One region of the Paenibacillus sp. FSL R7-277 genome, then DNA from elsewhere that is predicted to be linked to it. Evidence: riboswitches for the same ligand, from Rfam matches in the RefSeq annotation. Region 1 holds a riboswitch; the other holds the start of a gene.

Region 1 (8,049 bases):
AGCATTCCGGCGGCGCTCCGCCTGGCTTTTGGCAGACAACGGGATACCAGCCGGGAACAAGCCGAAGAATTGATTGCTATGGCTGCACTAACGCGGCGCGGCGGTGTTCTCGCCCTGGAGAAACGAGCGGAGGAACATCCCGACCCCTTCACCCGTGAAGGCCTGTTTCTGATTGTCGACGGCAATGACCCGGATCAGGTCCGGCAGATTCTGGAGCTTGGGATGGATGCCAAGGAACTGAAATATGAAGGCTATGCCAAAATATTCGAAGCCGCCGGCGGCTATGCACCGACCATGGGCATTATCGGTACCGTTATGGGCCTGATCCGGGTTCTGAGCAACTTAACGGACCCTTCGAATCTGGGCGCGTCCATTGCCGTAGCTTTTACAGCAACGCTCTATGGCGTAGCCAGCGCCAATCTAATCTTTTTACCCATTGCCTCCAAAATCAAATCCCGCAGCCAAAGTGAGCTAGGCACCATGGAGATGCTGCTCGTCGGCATTCTGTCCCTGCAGAACGGGGATCACCCGCATCTGGTCCGTCAAAAGCTGGCCCCTTTCCTGGCAGACGCCCCTAAACGCAGCGCCAGCACCAGCACCAGTCCGGGAGACCCGTTATGAGACAAAGAAACCGCCGGCAGCACCGCGCCGCCGCAGGGAAAGAGAGCCGGGACCGCTGGATGATTACCTATGCGGATCTGATCACGCTTCTGCTTATTTTCTTCGTGATTCTGTATGCCATGAGCAGTCTCGATTCGCAGAAATATGCCATTGTCAGCGGCTCCTTATCGGATACCTTCAAGAGCGGAAGTACAGTACTGGAAGGCGGAAGCGACGTTCTGGAGGGCAATCAGGGCATTACAGGGACTGACGTTTCGAAGGGTCATAATGAAGACGGCAGCACCGCTGACACGCCTTCGGCCACAGACTCTGGGGATGCGAACGGACTCAATGGACACGGGGCAGATACACCTGCAGCCGGACAAGAAGGAGATGGGGCTGGACACCAGCCGTCTGCGCGCGAGCTTGCTTTTCGTGAACAGGAGGCGAAGCTGGCTGCGCTTATGGGCGTTATCACCCAATACGTGGAGGAGAATAACCTGGGTGAGCAGATTTTTGTTGCCGATAAGCCGCAGGGCATTGCGATCACGCTCAGTGACCGCTTCCTGTTCGATGCGGGTAAGGCTGAGCTGAAATCGCCTGCACTCCCTGCACTGCGCCAGCTCTCCGGCCTGTTCCGCGGCATCGGCGCCACCATCAGCATCGAAGGCCACACCGACAATGTTCCCGTGACGCCAGGCTCAGTGTACAAAGACAACTGGGAGCTATCGGGCGCCCGGGCGCTGTCGGTCCTGCGCTTTTTTCTGGACAAAGAGGGGCTGAGCCCCGATACCTTCCAGTACGCGGGTTATGCCGATACCCGGCCTGCATATGATAATGCGACCACCGAAGGCAGACAGAAGAACCGCCGGGTCGAACTCATTGTTCTGCGCCAGCTGCAGGAGACGGAATAATATACAGACGCAAAAAGACAGACCTCTCACATTAGTAACATCTAATGTAATAAAGAGAGGTCTGCCGTATTAACATCCGCTTCCGCAAATAAGCTAACTTTTATTCCCCAACCAGTTCCTTGTACGCAGCCGCATCCAGCAGGCCGGTTACTGCCTCTGCGAACTCAGCATCAAGCTCCAGCTCAAAAATCCAACCGTCTCCGTAGGGCTGATCGTTGATCAGCTCCGGGCTGGCCTCCAGCGCATCGTTGATCTTGGTCACCTTACCGGATACGGGTGAATATAGCTCCGATACCGTCTTCACGGACTCAATACTGCCCACGCTGTCACCAGCGGAGATTGCCGCGCCGACTTCCGGGAATTCTACAAACACGATATCGCCGAGCAGATGCTGCGCATGATCCGTAATCCCTACACGTACTACGCGTCCCTCGCCCTGCTGCGCCCACTCATGCTCTTCGCTGTATAGCAGGTTGTCAAGCACTTCACTCATGTCCAAGCCGCCTCTTTTCCGTAATTGGAGTTCTAAATTTAGTTATAGCCTAAGTTATCGGCTTGCCTAATGTCAATATAACTGACAGTAAAATTAAATTTGTCAACTTTTTGACGTTTTTTGATTGACAGGGCGGAGGGTTACCCGGTTTAATGGAGTCAGTAGAAAAACATATGGTTTGCGAATGATGGCATAGGGAGAGACTGTCTCACAGGAAGACAGCGCCGAAGGAGTAAGCCCGGGATGGGTGAATCTCTCAGGCAAAAGGACCTTTGCCGGACGCATCTCTGGAGAGCATCCGGATGCCTGCGCCGCAGGCTTCACGGATCACCAACGGGGAAACCTGCGCTGCAATGCAGGGTAACTCTCAGGTACCAAGGACAGAGCGAAAGTCCATTTATGCATACGTGCATAATGGCTTTCGCCTGTCCTTTTTCGTATGTAATCAAAGCCAAGGGAGTGACGAGATGGAGTCTTTGAGAAGAACGCCTTTTTATGATCTCTATGCCGCGTATGCGGAGTCCAGATGTATTGATTTTGGCGGCTGGGAGCTGCCGGTTCAGTTCACAGGGATCGTGAAGGAGCATGAAGCCGTCCGCAATCAGGCCGGACTGTTCGATGTCTCCCACATGGGAGAATTCATGGTTACCGGAGAGGGCGCAGAAGCCTTCCTCCAGAGAATGACCACGAATGATGTCAGCCGCTTGGAAGACGGCGCGGCGCAGTATACGCTGATGCTCTATCCAAGCGGCGGAGTGGTGGACGATCTGCTCGTATACCGTCTGGGCGAGGAGCGTTACATGCTTGTCGTCAATGCGTCGAATATCGACAAGGACTTCCAGTGGCTGCAGGAGCATCTCACCGCTGAGTTCAGCGGGGTCACTCTGAACAATGTCTCGGATGAGACCCTGCTGCTTGCCTTGCAGGGACCGCTGGCTGAGACCATCCTTGCCAAAGTGACGGACGCTCCTCTAACGGAACTCAAGCCTTTTCACTTCATCGAACACGCCGAGGTCTGCGGCGTCAGCGTCCTGCTCTCCCGCTCCGGATATACCGGTGAGGATGGCTTCGAGCTGTACGCTCCTGCTGATACGGCGGCTACCCTCTGGAAGGGCCTGCTGGAAGCAGGCGCTCCGCATGGCCTGACTCCTGCCGGACTCGGCGCACGCGACACGCTGCGCTTCGAGGCCAAACTGCCGCTGTACGGCCAGGAGCTGTCGGCGGATATCACTCCACTCGAAGCCGGTGTCCAGTTCTTCGTGAAGTTGGATGCAGGCGACTTCATCGGCCGTGACGCCCTGCTGAAGCAGAAGGAAGCCGGTCTGCCCCGTCGTCTTGTGGGCCTGGAGATGATCGACCGTGGCATTCCCCGCTCCCACTATCCCGTATACGCGGATGGAGTGAAGATCGGTGAAGTAACGACAGGCACCCAGTCCCCGACCCTGAAGCGGAATCTCGGACTCGCCCTGCTGGATACTGCCTATACGGAGATCGGTACAGAGGTGTACGTAGAGATCCGCGGCAAGCAGCTCAAGGCTGCCGTCATCAAAGCCCCATTCTACAAAAGAAGCCAAGGAGTGAAGCCGCAATGAAGCACCGCTATCTGCCTATGACCGGGCAAGACCGCGCAGAAATGATGGAGACCGTAGGCATACAGTCCATCGATGAGCTGTTCGCCGATATTCCGCAGTCTGTCCGTTACCAGGGAACCCTGCCGATGTCCGGCGCCCTGGATGAGTACGCACTGCTTCGCCATATGAAGGGGCTCGCCGACAAGAATGCCGATTTCGACACCCACGCCAGCTTCCTCGGTGCCGGATTATACGATCACCACGTTCCGGTCGTCATCAACCATGTGATTTCCCGTTCGGAATTCTATACCGCCTATACCCCTTATCAGCCGGAGATCAGTCAGGGTGAGCTACAGGCGATCTTCGAATTCCAGTCCTATATCTGTGAACTGACCGGGATGAAGGTCGCCAATGCCAGTATGTATGACGGTGCAACGGCCCTGTCCGAAGCGGCTGTGCTGGCCGCAGGTGCCACCAAACGCAAGAAGCTGATTGTCTCCCGTACGGTTCACCCGGAAGCGCGTCAGGTGCTGCGTACCTCCGCCAACGCCTGGGGCCTGCAAATTGTAGAGATTGATTATGCTGACGGGGTAACTGATCTCGCCAAGCTGGCTGAAGCCATCGACAGCGATACGGCTGCCGTTCTGGTTCAGTCGCCCAACTTCTTCGGCGGTATTGAAGATCTGCGCCAGATCGAGCCGCTGATCCATGCGGTCAAGGGACTGCTCGTGGTCAGCGCGAACCCCATTGCACTTGGCGTATTGGAGTCCCCCGGACGGCTTGGCGCAGACATCGTAGTCGGCGACGCGCAGCCGCTGGGTATCGCCGCATCACTGGGTGGACCCACCTGCGGATTCTTCGCAGTGGCCGAACCGCTCATGCGCCGGATGCCGGGCCGGATCGTCGGCCAGACCGTTGACCGGAATGGCAAGCGCGGCTTCGTGCTGACGCTCCAAGCCCGCGAACAGCATATCCGCCGGGAGAAGGCGACCTCAAATATCTGCTCCAACCAGGCGCTCTTGGCGCTGTGCGCTTCCGTCTACCTGTCCGTGATGGGCAAGGAGGGCATGCGCGAGGTGGGTGAGCTGAACATCCGCAAGAGTCACTATGCCGCTGGGCGGCTGGCTGAAATCACCGGCGCTGAGCGCGTCTTCACGGCCCCGTTCTTCAATGAATTTGTCTTGAAGCTCCCGGAGGGCAGCAGTGTGAGTGCAGTGAACTCCAAGCTGCTGAAGGAAGGCTATCTGGGCGGTTATGACTTAGGCCGGGATTATCCCGAGCTGTCCGGACATATGCTGGTTGCCGTAACGGAGAAACGAAGCAAGACCGAAATTGACGAATTCGCAAGCGCACTGGAGGGCTGTGTATGAAACCGGAACAAAGTCTGATTTTTGAATTAAGCCGTCCCGGCCGCTCGGCCTACTCCCTGCCTCAATGTGATGTGCCGCAGGACGAAGGCATTGACTCCCTCCTTCCCGAAGGGCTGCTGCGCAGTGAGCCGGTCGTACTGCCGGAGGTATCCGAGGTGGATGTCATCCGCCACTATACCGCCCTGTCCCGCCGCAACTTCGGAGTCGATAACGGCTTCTATCCGCTCGGCTCCTGCACTATGAAATACAACCCGAAGATCAACGAGGATGTCGCCCGCTTCCCGGGACTCTCCAGGATCCATCCGTACCAGCCGGAGGAGAGCATCCAGGGTGCGCTTGAACTGATGTACACGCTGCAAAAGGATCTCGCCGCCCTGACCGGCATGGATGCCGTATCCCTGCAGCCTGCTGCCGGAGCCCATGGCGAGTGGACCGGCCTGATGATGATCCGCGCCTACCATGAGAGCCGCGGAGAGGTCCGCTCCAAGGTCATCGTGCCCGATTCCTCGCACGGCACCAATCCAGCAAGTGCCGCCGCAGCGGGACTCGACACCGTGACCATCCCCTCCAACGACAAGGGAATGGTCGATCTCGAAGCGCTGAAGGCAGCTGTCGGCAGCGACACCGCCGCGCTGATGCTCACGAACCCGAGTACTCTTGGACTCTTCGAGACGCAGATCGTCGAGATCGCCGCAATTGTCCATGAAGCGGGCGGCCTGCTCTATTATGATGGAGCGAACTCCAACGCGATTATGGGCATTACCCGCCCGGGCGATATGGGCTTCGATGTCGTGCATCTCAACCTGCACAAAACGATGAGCACACCGCATGGCGGCGGCGGACCGGGAGCCGGACCGGTCGGCGTGAAGGCGAAGCTGATCCCGTTCCTGCCGCAGCCTACTGTGGTCCGCAGCGAAGACGGCAGCTTCTCGCTGGACTGTGGCGGGCCGGAATCGATCGGCCGCGTCAAAGCCTTTTACGGAAACTTCGGGATTCTCGTCCGTGCTTATGCGTATATCCGTACCTACGGTCCCGACGGCCTCCGCGAGGTGTCCGAGAACGCCGTGCTGAACGCCAACTATATGATGCACCGGCTGGCTCCTTACTTCGAGATTCCCTTCCCGGGCGTCTGCAAGCATGAATTCGTCATGTCCGGTAAGAACCTTAAGCAATACGGTGTACGTACCCTCGATGTAGCCAAACGGCTGCTCGACTTCGGCTATCATCCGCCAACCGTCTACTTCCCGCTGACGGTAGAGGAATGTATGATGATTGAGCCGACCGAGACCGAGAGCAAGGAGACGCTCGACGGTTTCATTGAGACGATGATCCGAATCGTTAAGGAAGCGGAGGAAACCCCGGAGATTGTCATTAACGCACCGCATACGACTGAAATCAGCCGCCTGGATGAGACGCAGGCCGCGCGTAAGCCGGTACTGAATTGCTCCTGCGGTTAACCTTCTGCCTTTCAGTAAGAAATAGAAGGATAATGGATAGCGTAAAACATATAAATTCTATATTTTCAAATAGCCGGGTCAGGGATACATTAGTATCGCTGACCGGCTATTTGATGTATGTATCTGATGCAGATTCCTCCGGCTACGGCGTAAGGCGCTTCACGAACTGGAAGCGGTCATTCACCCGCATTTTACTATAGATACTCTTCAGCATATTGCGCACGGTGCCTTCACTGATCCCCAGGTCGCTTCCGATATGCAGCGCACTCTTCTCCATCAGCCATAGCCTTGCTACCTCCTGCTCCCGCGCGGTCAGCTTATACTCCAGTAATGTGGATTCAAGCCGGTACTGCTGCATCTCCGGGTTCTTTTCCATCCACTTCTCCATAATATTCTCAGCAATCTGCTGCACGAATGGAATGGCGAATTCAATCGGCTCTCCTCTATTAAAAGAAATATCAACATACCCGTAAACGCTATCATCATCCTGCAGCGGAGCGCATACACAGTTCCAGTCGCGGAAGGTCTGATCCGTATGCTCCGTTCCCCGCACCACCCCGATGCAGTTCATCTCCATCGCCAGCGATACGGCATTCATCCCCGCCTGCTGCCTGCTTAAGCTGACCCCCGGACGCAGCTCCGCCTGCTCCATCTCGGCCTGCGTCTCCGAAGAAGAATAGACCAGCTCCAGAATAGTCCCCGCCTTGTCCGTCAGGAACACCACATATGGAATCGAGAGCAGCTGGCTTAATTTATTCATTTCACTGCGGATCGAAGAAATCATAGCTCTATGGTAGATATGCTCCCTGGATTCTTCGGAAGTACCCGCTACGGACATTCCGCTCTGGACATCAACTTGGGGTGCATCCAGCGGCCGGAAGGCTTCAAGTTCGCTTGCTTCTAAATCCCCAGGCATACTCCATGCTCTTGATTGATTAAAGACTCTCACAAACGATCCCTCCATTTTTACCAATTACTATATAATCAATTTTAAAAGAAAGCATTATAACATACAATTACGGAATAATGAACATTCAGTATTGGATCTGTAAATCCCCGCGTTAGCGCTGTAAAATGTAGAAATCTGTTCACTCTTATATTTCTACATCATTCCAGGAGGTTCGACATGCTTCGCATCGGCTATCTATCGGCTGCCCTTAATCTGGCTACCGCCATGGTGTCATTCCTGCGCTTCGGAAGTAATTATGCCCTGCTCATCATGGCCAGCTATACCCTCTTAACCCTTGCGGGATATCGGCTGCTGCAGAACAAAAGAACATTATATCTGATCCCTCTGCTTACCTTCAGCTGTTCATTCCTCTTATACAACGTGACCTATGTATTGTTGAAGCAGATTAACCTCGTAGACCTGTATGCTGTAGACTGGAGACTTGAGGTTCAGCTGGCGCTTCCCCTGCTGGTAGGGTTCGCCGTCCAGACTCTCCTTAAGCGTAGCGGTAAATCCCGGCTGGTGTAGGCTATACGGGGCTGCCGCTTTTTTTTGCAAAATCGACCTAATCTGATAGTTTTCGACATCGGCTCAGTGATATATTTACTCTTACGTCATTCAGAACGCTGAGGATTCAGAATTTTTCTCGCAGCCATCTGCGGTAACGCTTTCAACGTAATGAACAGGAGGGTTAA
Region 2 (8,049 bases), on a different contig from region 1:
AGCGTAAGCTGCTCCAGCCCCGGCGCGCCCTTCGCCCGCGCAATCAGCTCCAGCATCAGCGCGCGGCCCACGCCATGTTTGCGGGCAGCCGGATCTACATATACTGCATAGACATTAGCTTTGTGCTGAATCTTGGGCCTGCTCTCCCGGAACAAGGTTGCCATTCCCGCCAGCCTCTGTTCCCCCTCCAAGAAGGCGCCCAGGGTGAAATGCTCATCGGAGGAATCCAGCCTAATCCGGGTAGTCTCGATAGACAGCTTCGCTTCCGATTCATAAGAGCTAAGGAAAGCTTCCGGGTGCTGCTGCAGCGACTGCAAACGAAGCGCCCGGTAGCCTTCGGCGTCTGAGGGGGTCAGTGTTCTGATGTACATTTCCTTCCTCCCTTACAATATGGATGCAATAAATTGACAAAAGGCAAGTATTTGGTTATATTTAGGTTTGTAAAATTATATTTTGCGCAATATAAATCAATGAAACACTAACACTCAGATTCACATTACTTAAATTCCTATCACTTGAAAAGAGGGACTTCTTATGATGACTGTAAGTTTAATTCTTGTTGCCTTAGTAGCACTAGAGCATGTGTACATACTTGTACTGGAGATGTTCCTGTGGACCACCCCGAGAGCACAGAAGGCGTTCGGATTGACCCCCGCCTTCGCACAGGAGACGAAATCGCTGGCAGCCAATCAGGGCTTATATAACGGCTTCCTCGCAGCCGGTCTAATCTGGGGGCTGCTGCATCCAAGCGCGGACTTCGGGTACCAGCTGCAATTGTTCTTCCTGATCTGTGTGGCGGTTGCGGCCATCTACGGCGGACTTACCTCCAAGCGATCCATCCTACTGATGCAAGGCCTCCCGGCCTTTCTGGCGCTGGCGGCCACATTGATCGCCCATCTGTAAAATTCGCGGACCGATGCAGGCAGCTTCCTCTCCGCTCAAGCCTTACAGCTTCTGCGCGAACTCGTTCAACTGCTCAGACATTGCCCGGATCTCCTCAATGAAGCTGGAGATCTCATGCGTGGAAGCCGCCTGCTCCTGCCCGACGGACGCAATCTGGCCTATGGCTTGACTGATCCCTTGCATGGCCGACTGAATCTCACTCAGGGTGTCCCTGATCCGCTGCGCCGATTGCTCGGTTTCCTTCGAGAATCTGCGGATCTCCTTAGCCACAACGTCGAAGCCCCGGCCCCGCTCCCCGGCATGGGCGGCTTCAATCGCCGCGTTAATGCCAAGCAGGTTCGTCTGGTCAGCCACCTTCCTCAGCACCGCCAGAACCTCACTGCTTTTACGGACACTATAAGCCGTTGCATCCGATTGAATCAGCAGCTTCTGCGAATAATCGGCAAGCAGGCCTGAGCCGTCCGCGACCTGGCTAATCCGCGCATTGGCCTGATTCAGGGACAGCGCCATCCGGTCCGCGATCTCCCGCAGCTCCGTCTGCCTGCGTACCTGAATGCATACCGCCCCACAGACCTCCTCATCCTCCCCATGTACCGGCAGAACCGTACCCACAAATTCATACCCGTAATATTCCCTGGGGACATTAGCCACCGAGTATTCATCCTGCTTCAGCGCATGATACAGAGGCTCATCTGCCTGAATGATCTGCCCTGCCCGGATGCCCAGATCAATGGAATCACCGGGGTAATAGGCAAGGAACTTCTCTGTGTCGCAGATGGCAATTGAGATATCGTAAGGAAAAGCAGCTTTCAGAATGGGTGCCAGATTCATTAGTTCTTCAAGGGAGCGGACGATGTTTTTCATAGATGCGGTTCTCCTTCTATTTCAGGTAGCTTCACGGTACAGTGAAATCTTGAGTTAAGTTCGACATTTTGCGACAAACCTCCTTTATTCAAAAATGAATAATTAAAAATTGATTTATAAGCACAGCATCAGCCTGACGGGTGAAGGAAGCGGGTGCTTCAAGCAGCACCCACATTTTCTTCGCCTACCTGCAGGCGTGACCATTGTGGGCGGTTTTTCGACCACATCTGGCTCGCGCGCCCTCGAAGTGACCAGTGTGGTCGGTTTTTCGACCACATTTGGCCCACGCGCCATCGGCGCGACCATTGTGGTCGGTTTTTCGACCACATTTGGTCTGCGCGCCCTCGAAGTGACCAGTGTGGTCGGTTTTTCGACCACATTTGGTCTGCGCGCCCTCGAAGTGACCAGTGTGGTCGGTTTTTCGACCACATCTGGTCCGCGCGCCATCGGCGTGACCATTGTGGTCGGTTTTTCGACCACATTTGACCCGCGCGCCATCGGCGTGACCAGTGTGGGCGGTTTTTCGACCACATTGGGCCCGCGCACTCTCAACGTGCCAAGTGTGGGCGGTTTTTCAACCAAAAAAGCCGGAACCCGTCAGTCTATTGCTGACAGGCTTCGGCTTTCCTTCGCTCATTGCGGCTTAACTCTATTGTACTCCTGCCCCTATTGCATCCTTCAACCGGTCCAGTTGAAGCAAGTGGTGGCGGTAGTGCATCTCGATCAGCAGATACCATTCTGCTGCAGTCAAGGGGCCGAAGCGGGGATGAGGGACAGTGCTGTGCTCAGGTGCCTGCGCAAGCTTCGGCAGGGTCTCCCGCATACGGTCCATCACGGTGTGCAGACCCTGGATCAACTGCTCCTTGCTCTCCGGCTGTACCGGCGTGTACTGCGGTGACGGCGGAACATGAACGCGTACAGGCGGGAAGCTGCCCCCGGCAAAAATCGCTTTACCCTCCGGGGTCATCTCTGCTTCATTCCCCGCCGCTTCCCCGTTCCCGGCCAGACACTGATCGATATTACGGAGCTGCATGTACAGCGCCGATTGTATCAAATGCTGGACCATCTGCCCGAGAGACCACTCTCCCTCGGCAGGCTGCCGCAGCAGCTGCTCCATACTGAAGATATCTAATTCCATAAGATAGTGATGGGCAGTCTTCTCAAACTGCTGTAAGGCTTCTGTTGTCTTCATATTCTTATTCATATTCATATTCATAATATTCAGGCAGCTCCTTTATTCTTAAGGTCTGTTCTGAATATACACAACCTCTCCTGACAACGTTATGTCAGTAGCGTTCCAGCATTCTCGCCGCTTCCTCCCGCACAAGCCTCCGCAACGCTTCCGGCTCCAGGACAACCGCCCCCGCTCCCCAGCCAAGCACCCATTGCAGCAGGTCCTCGGGCTGGCGCACACGGAAGATCATATGCCTGCCATCTGCCCGGTCCTCCACTGCCTCCAGATAAAAGTTACCCGATTCAGCCGCCTTGCCCGCGATCTCCGGCTGAACCAAAATGCACACACGTACATGGCGGTCATCCTCCGGCTGGTACTCGTGCAGATCGAAATCCGCAGGCGCTTCGAACCGGTCATCCAGAATGGTAAGCTCACTCATTCTGGATAAGCGGAAATGACGGATCTCCTGCCGCAGTCCGCACCAGGCCACCAGGGTCCATGCGCCTCTGTTCAAGACAAGTCCATACGGCGAGGCGGTTCGGACACTGCGGTGACTTCCGTCAGCTTCCTGTCTGCCCTTTGTATACCCAAAGCCGATCTTCCGCTGCTCCAGAATCGCGCGTCGGATCTGCTCCATGTACTCCTTCTCCTGTCCTTGCAGCTTATCTTTACTGGTATTCAGCAGCAGGATGCTCTGGCGGAGCCGGGCGGCATTCTCCTTGACATCCTCCGGCAGAACCGCTTCAATCTTCCTCCCTGCTGCGGAGGCCTGGTTACCATACTGAGTGTCGAACCGCTGCTCCACGAAATCCGTCCCGATCAGCAGGGTCACTGCCTCCTCGGCGGTGAAGCTGACCGGAGGCAGGAAATACCCTTTTACCAGTGAATATCCCTGACCCGTAGCGCCTACCACCGGCACTCCGGCTTCACTAAGCGCCTGGATATCGCGGTAGATGGTTCTTACGCTAGTCTCGAAGACGGACGCCAGATCCTCTGCCCGTACGACCCCTTTGCGCTGCAGCTCCAGTACGATAGCTAACATGCGGTCTGTCTTGTTCATGCGGCGGCTGCACCCTCTTCATCCTGAAATCAGTTTATGTATTGATTATACTGATTTCCTGATCACTTTTCTCCTTACGGCTTCTAATGGAATACAGAACGAACAGCAGGATGAACCAGAGCGGGGTGAACAGCAGCGCCGGACGGGTCTCGGCAGCAAAGAGCATGATCACAAGAATGGCGGCGAACAGCGTCAGGACGGCATAGTTAATTACCGGGGTGAACGGCGCTTTAAATTTGGAAGCGGCATGTAAGTCCGGGCGGTTCCTTTTATACTTGATATGGCAGACCAGCACAACGCCCCAGACCCAGATGAAGCAAATGGCGCTGATCGTAGTCACGATGCCGAAGGCCTGACCCGGAATAAGCTTGCTGAGCAGTGCCCCGGCAGAGATCACCAGCGTGGAGAGGAATAAGGAATTCGCAGGCACATGATTCCGGTTCAGCTTGCCAAGCTGAGGCGAGGCCTGATTCCGTCTGCTCAGATTGTAGAGAATCCGGCTGGTCGAGAACATCCCGCTGTTGCAGGCGGAGGCTGCCGAGGTTAAGACCACGAAATTGATAATCCCCGCAGCAACCGGAATCCCGACCAGACTGAAGGTGCGCACGAACGGACTTTCAGCTGCGCTAAGCTGGGTCCAGGGATTAATGCACAGCAGCACGAAGAGCGCGCCGACATAGAAGAAGAGAATCCGCAGCGGAATTTTGTTGATCGCGGACGGGATGTTTTTCTCCGGATTAGCCGTCTCCGCTGCCGATACCCCCACCAGCTCCACGCCGACATAGGCGAATACCACCATCTGAAAAGAGAACAGGAAGCCCTTCACCCCGTTCGGGAACACGCCCCCGTGCTCCCAGAGATTGCTGACCGACACTGAGCCTGCATCTGTCTTGAACTGGGTCACAAGCAGGACAATCCCCAGGCCAATCAGAGCCAGAATCGTAACCACCTTGATCAGAGCAAACCAGAATTCGAGTTCGCCGAAGCTTTTGACCGTGAGCAGATTGAGTCCGAGCAGAATGATCAGGCAGATCACGGCCGGTACCCACTGCGGAATATCGAACCAGTACTGCACATAGACGCCCACCGCAATCACATCGGCCATCGCCGTCATAATCCAGCAGAACCAGTAGGTCCAGCCCGTAATGAAGGCCGCGCGCGGCCCCAGGTAGTCTTCCGCAATATCGGTAAAAGACTGATACCCCGCCTTCGAGAGCAGCAGCTCCCCGAGCGCACGCATCACGAAGAATACCGCCAGCCCCACGATCAGATACGTGAGCATGATGGAGGGCCCGGCCTGCTGAATGGCTTTGCCCGATCCCAGGAATAAACCTGTGCCAATCGTACCTCCGATAGCGATAAGCTGGACGTGCCGGTTTGCCAGCTCTCTTTTTAATTCTGTCTGTACCATACCTGTTTCCCCCTTAGTGTATATGACGCTGTCCTGCCGGGTAACGCAAAAAGGAGACTGGATATCATCCAATCTCCCGGTTCATAAGAAGTTCCAAATAAGCTTCTGCAGCAGCGGCTAATCCGCACGGCAAAAAACAAATTCGGTACTCTTCTGTCCTTTTGCCTGAGATTGTGAACCCTTCGGCGCTGCGGTTCCCCGCAGTCTCTCCAGAAGCTGCTCCTGCTGTAGTGTGATCCACAGCAATCATAGCTTGCTAATATTTAATTTTATGAAGCTGGCTTCATGTAAATATTTTTCAATTCTATGCACAGTCCAGACTTCTGTCAATATCATTTGTTACTCTCGTGGTCATCGCCGGGTGTCCTGCACTGCTTCATTGCACGTTATTTAACCGTAATTTTGGTTTCCAGGTCTTTATAATAAGTTTTAGCCCATTGGCCCTGCTTGTCTTTGAACATCTTCCCGCTGGCATCTTTGGAATACGTAAAAGGCTTAACGCTAATGGACTTCGGAACGGCTGGGAATGCACTATAGTTCTGTTCCTCGGTACCGCTTGTTTTAACCTTCTCAAACGGCTTGCCCCACGGCGAGACCACATTCCCCTTCTCATCCACAAGATCATATAGCATTCTTTCCGGGTTGTTCACTTTGGACTTGGCCGCTGCCGGAACTTCCCCCTTAAAGGTCACCTGCAGAGACATCGTTAACGCGGTCATCTGGAAGGAATTCACCGTATAATTGAATTTGTTGTTCTTCTTGGAGACGCCCGGCTTCAGGCTTAACAGGGTCCCCAGCTTGTTCACTTGAACTTTGAAAATAAACGGCTCCTTCACCCCGTTGGCGTATGCCTTCAGCGTCAGGTCGAATTTGTCCGGGATTTGCTGCTTCATCGCTCCCTTACTCAAATAGATCAAGGCTGTGTCCGTATCTTCCAAATTGGGAATGATGGAAGTATCAAACAGCAGCTTTTTCCCATTGATCAACACGTCCACATTCCTGGTCTGGTCCATGAAAGAACCGTTCTTGCCCACCGTCCCTCCCTCCTGCCGAATGCCTGCGACAAGCTCATTACTGTCATAGATCAGATCGGTTAGAGTCAGGGTCACCCCTTCCTGGGTCACGGCCTGATTCGGGGCAGCAGCAAGCCCTTTCTGGAAAATAGCCTTCAGAGTGGCGTTGTCGCTGATCGCAAACACGCTGCCAGCCTTAGCATCCTTATTGACATTGACTGCCGCCGCTACGGGTACAGTGAATCCCCCGCCGACAACTGTCCCTCCGAGTACAGCCGTTACTGCTGTTGCTATCATTGCTTTCTTCATCGTATTTAAGCTGATCGTGTACATAGTTTCTCTCCTTTGCTGATTAAGAATATACAGGTATAACGTTCCCTTGCTTCTATTTTGTGACAGGAGCGCAGAATAACATCTTACTTGCACAAAGTCATTTTTGAATAAACAGGGTCATTTGCAAGAGAGAATTCGGTTCATCCGCTCTACTATAATAAATTCATCCAGAACAAGTAGAGTGAGGTTAGAACTTATGGCAAATCCCGCACCACAAGCTATGAACACCAAGCTAGCGACACCGCCCCAGGGCCGTTTCGGCCGTCTGCTGCACAATATCGTGCGATACCGGGTGCTGCTGCTGATGCTGCTGCCCACCTCGATTATCTTTTTCATCAACTGCTATATTCCGATGTTCGGATTATTCATTGCCTTCAAGAACATCAACTACATTGACGGCATTATGGGCAGTCCTTGGGCCGGGCTCGACAACTTCCGGTTCCTGTTCGCCACCTCTGACGCCCTGCGCGTGACCATCAACACCGTAGGGTACAATGTGGTCTTCATTATCTCAGGACTCATCCTCTCGGTCTCACTGGCCATTGCGATCAATGAGGTGCGTAACAAGCTGGCTTCGAAGTTCTTCCAGACCGTCATGATTATGCCGAACTTCCTGTCCATGGTCGTGGTCAGCTTCATCGTCTATGCCTTCCTGCACCCGGAGTACGGCTTCCTGGTCAAGCATATTCTGCCAATGTTCGGCTACTCTTCAGTGAATGCCTATATGCATCCTAACGCATGGCCTTACATTCTGTGGATCACCAAAATGTGGCACTCCATCGGGATCGGCAGCGTCATCTACCTTGCAGCCATCACCGGCATCAGCGAAGAGCTGTACGAAGCCGCGGTGATGGACGGCGCCAGCAAATGGCAGCAGATCACCAAGATTACCCTGCCGCTGCTCACACCGATCATGGTCATTCTCACGATTCTTAACATGGGCGGCATCTTCCGCTCTGACTTCGGGCTGTTCTACCATGTGACCCTGGACTCCGGTGCGCTGCGCTCGACTACGGACGTCATCGACACCTATGTCTACCGGGGCCTGATCCAGCTCAACGATCTGGGGATGTCCTCAGCGGCGAACTTCTATCAATCGGTCGTCGGCTTCTTCCTGGTCATCGGCGCGAACGCTCTCGCCCGCAAGCTGAACCGCGATACGGCGCTTTTCTAGAAACGGAGGATTCTAATGACTACTGCATCCCGAAGCAACCCCTATACCAAAGGCTCCACTACCGCCCAGATTATTCTGAATGTGTTCTTCATCGCCTTCAGCCTGGCATGTATTCTG

What was found. A riboswitch is a leader RNA that binds a small molecule or an ion and turns the genes downstream of it on or off. The one in region 1 is predicted to bind glycine.
Region 2: it holds a riboswitch for glycine, as region 1 does, so the genes downstream of both, C173_RS04570 (amino acid permease) here and gcvT (glycine cleavage system aminomethyltransferase GcvT) in region 1, are expected to answer to the same signal.

Annotation. Positions count from the first base shown of each region.
Region 1 is NZ_ASPX01000001.1:51,938-59,986, forward strand. Features, by position in the region: gene C173_RS00195 (flagellar motor protein) at 1-621, shown strand, start outside; gene C173_RS00200 (OmpA/MotB family protein) at 618-1,514, shown strand; gene gcvH (glycine cleavage system protein GcvH) at 1,615-2,007, opposite strand; glycine riboswitch at 2,192-2,289, shown strand; glycine riboswitch at 2,293-2,393, shown strand; gene gcvT (glycine cleavage system aminomethyltransferase GcvT) at 2,475-3,599, shown strand; gene gcvPA (aminomethyl-transferring glycine dehydrogenase subunit GcvPA) at 3,596-4,948, shown strand; gene gcvPB (aminomethyl-transferring glycine dehydrogenase subunit GcvPB) at 4,945-6,405, shown strand; gene C173_RS00225 (helix-turn-helix domain-containing protein) at 6,548-7,321, opposite strand; gene C173_RS00230 (hypothetical protein) at 7,532-7,882, shown strand.
Region 2 is NZ_ASPX01000009.1:114,325-122,373, forward strand. Features, by position in the region: gene C173_RS04545 (GNAT family N-acetyltransferase) at 1-371, opposite strand, end outside; gene C173_RS04550 (DUF1304 domain-containing protein) at 535-903, shown strand; gene C173_RS04555 (methyl-accepting chemotaxis protein) at 946-1,767, opposite strand; gene C173_RS34845 (hypothetical protein) at 1,882-2,349, opposite strand; gene C173_RS04560 (DinB family protein) at 2,417-2,959, opposite strand; gene C173_RS04565 (helix-turn-helix transcriptional regulator) at 3,054-4,001, opposite strand; gene C173_RS04570 (amino acid permease) at 4,036-5,412, opposite strand; glycine riboswitch at 5,556-5,635, opposite strand; gene C173_RS04575 (DUF5643 domain-containing protein) at 5,799-6,758, opposite strand; gene C173_RS04580 (ABC transporter permease) at 6,979-7,932, shown strand; gene C173_RS04585 (carbohydrate ABC transporter permease) at 7,948-8,049, shown strand, end outside.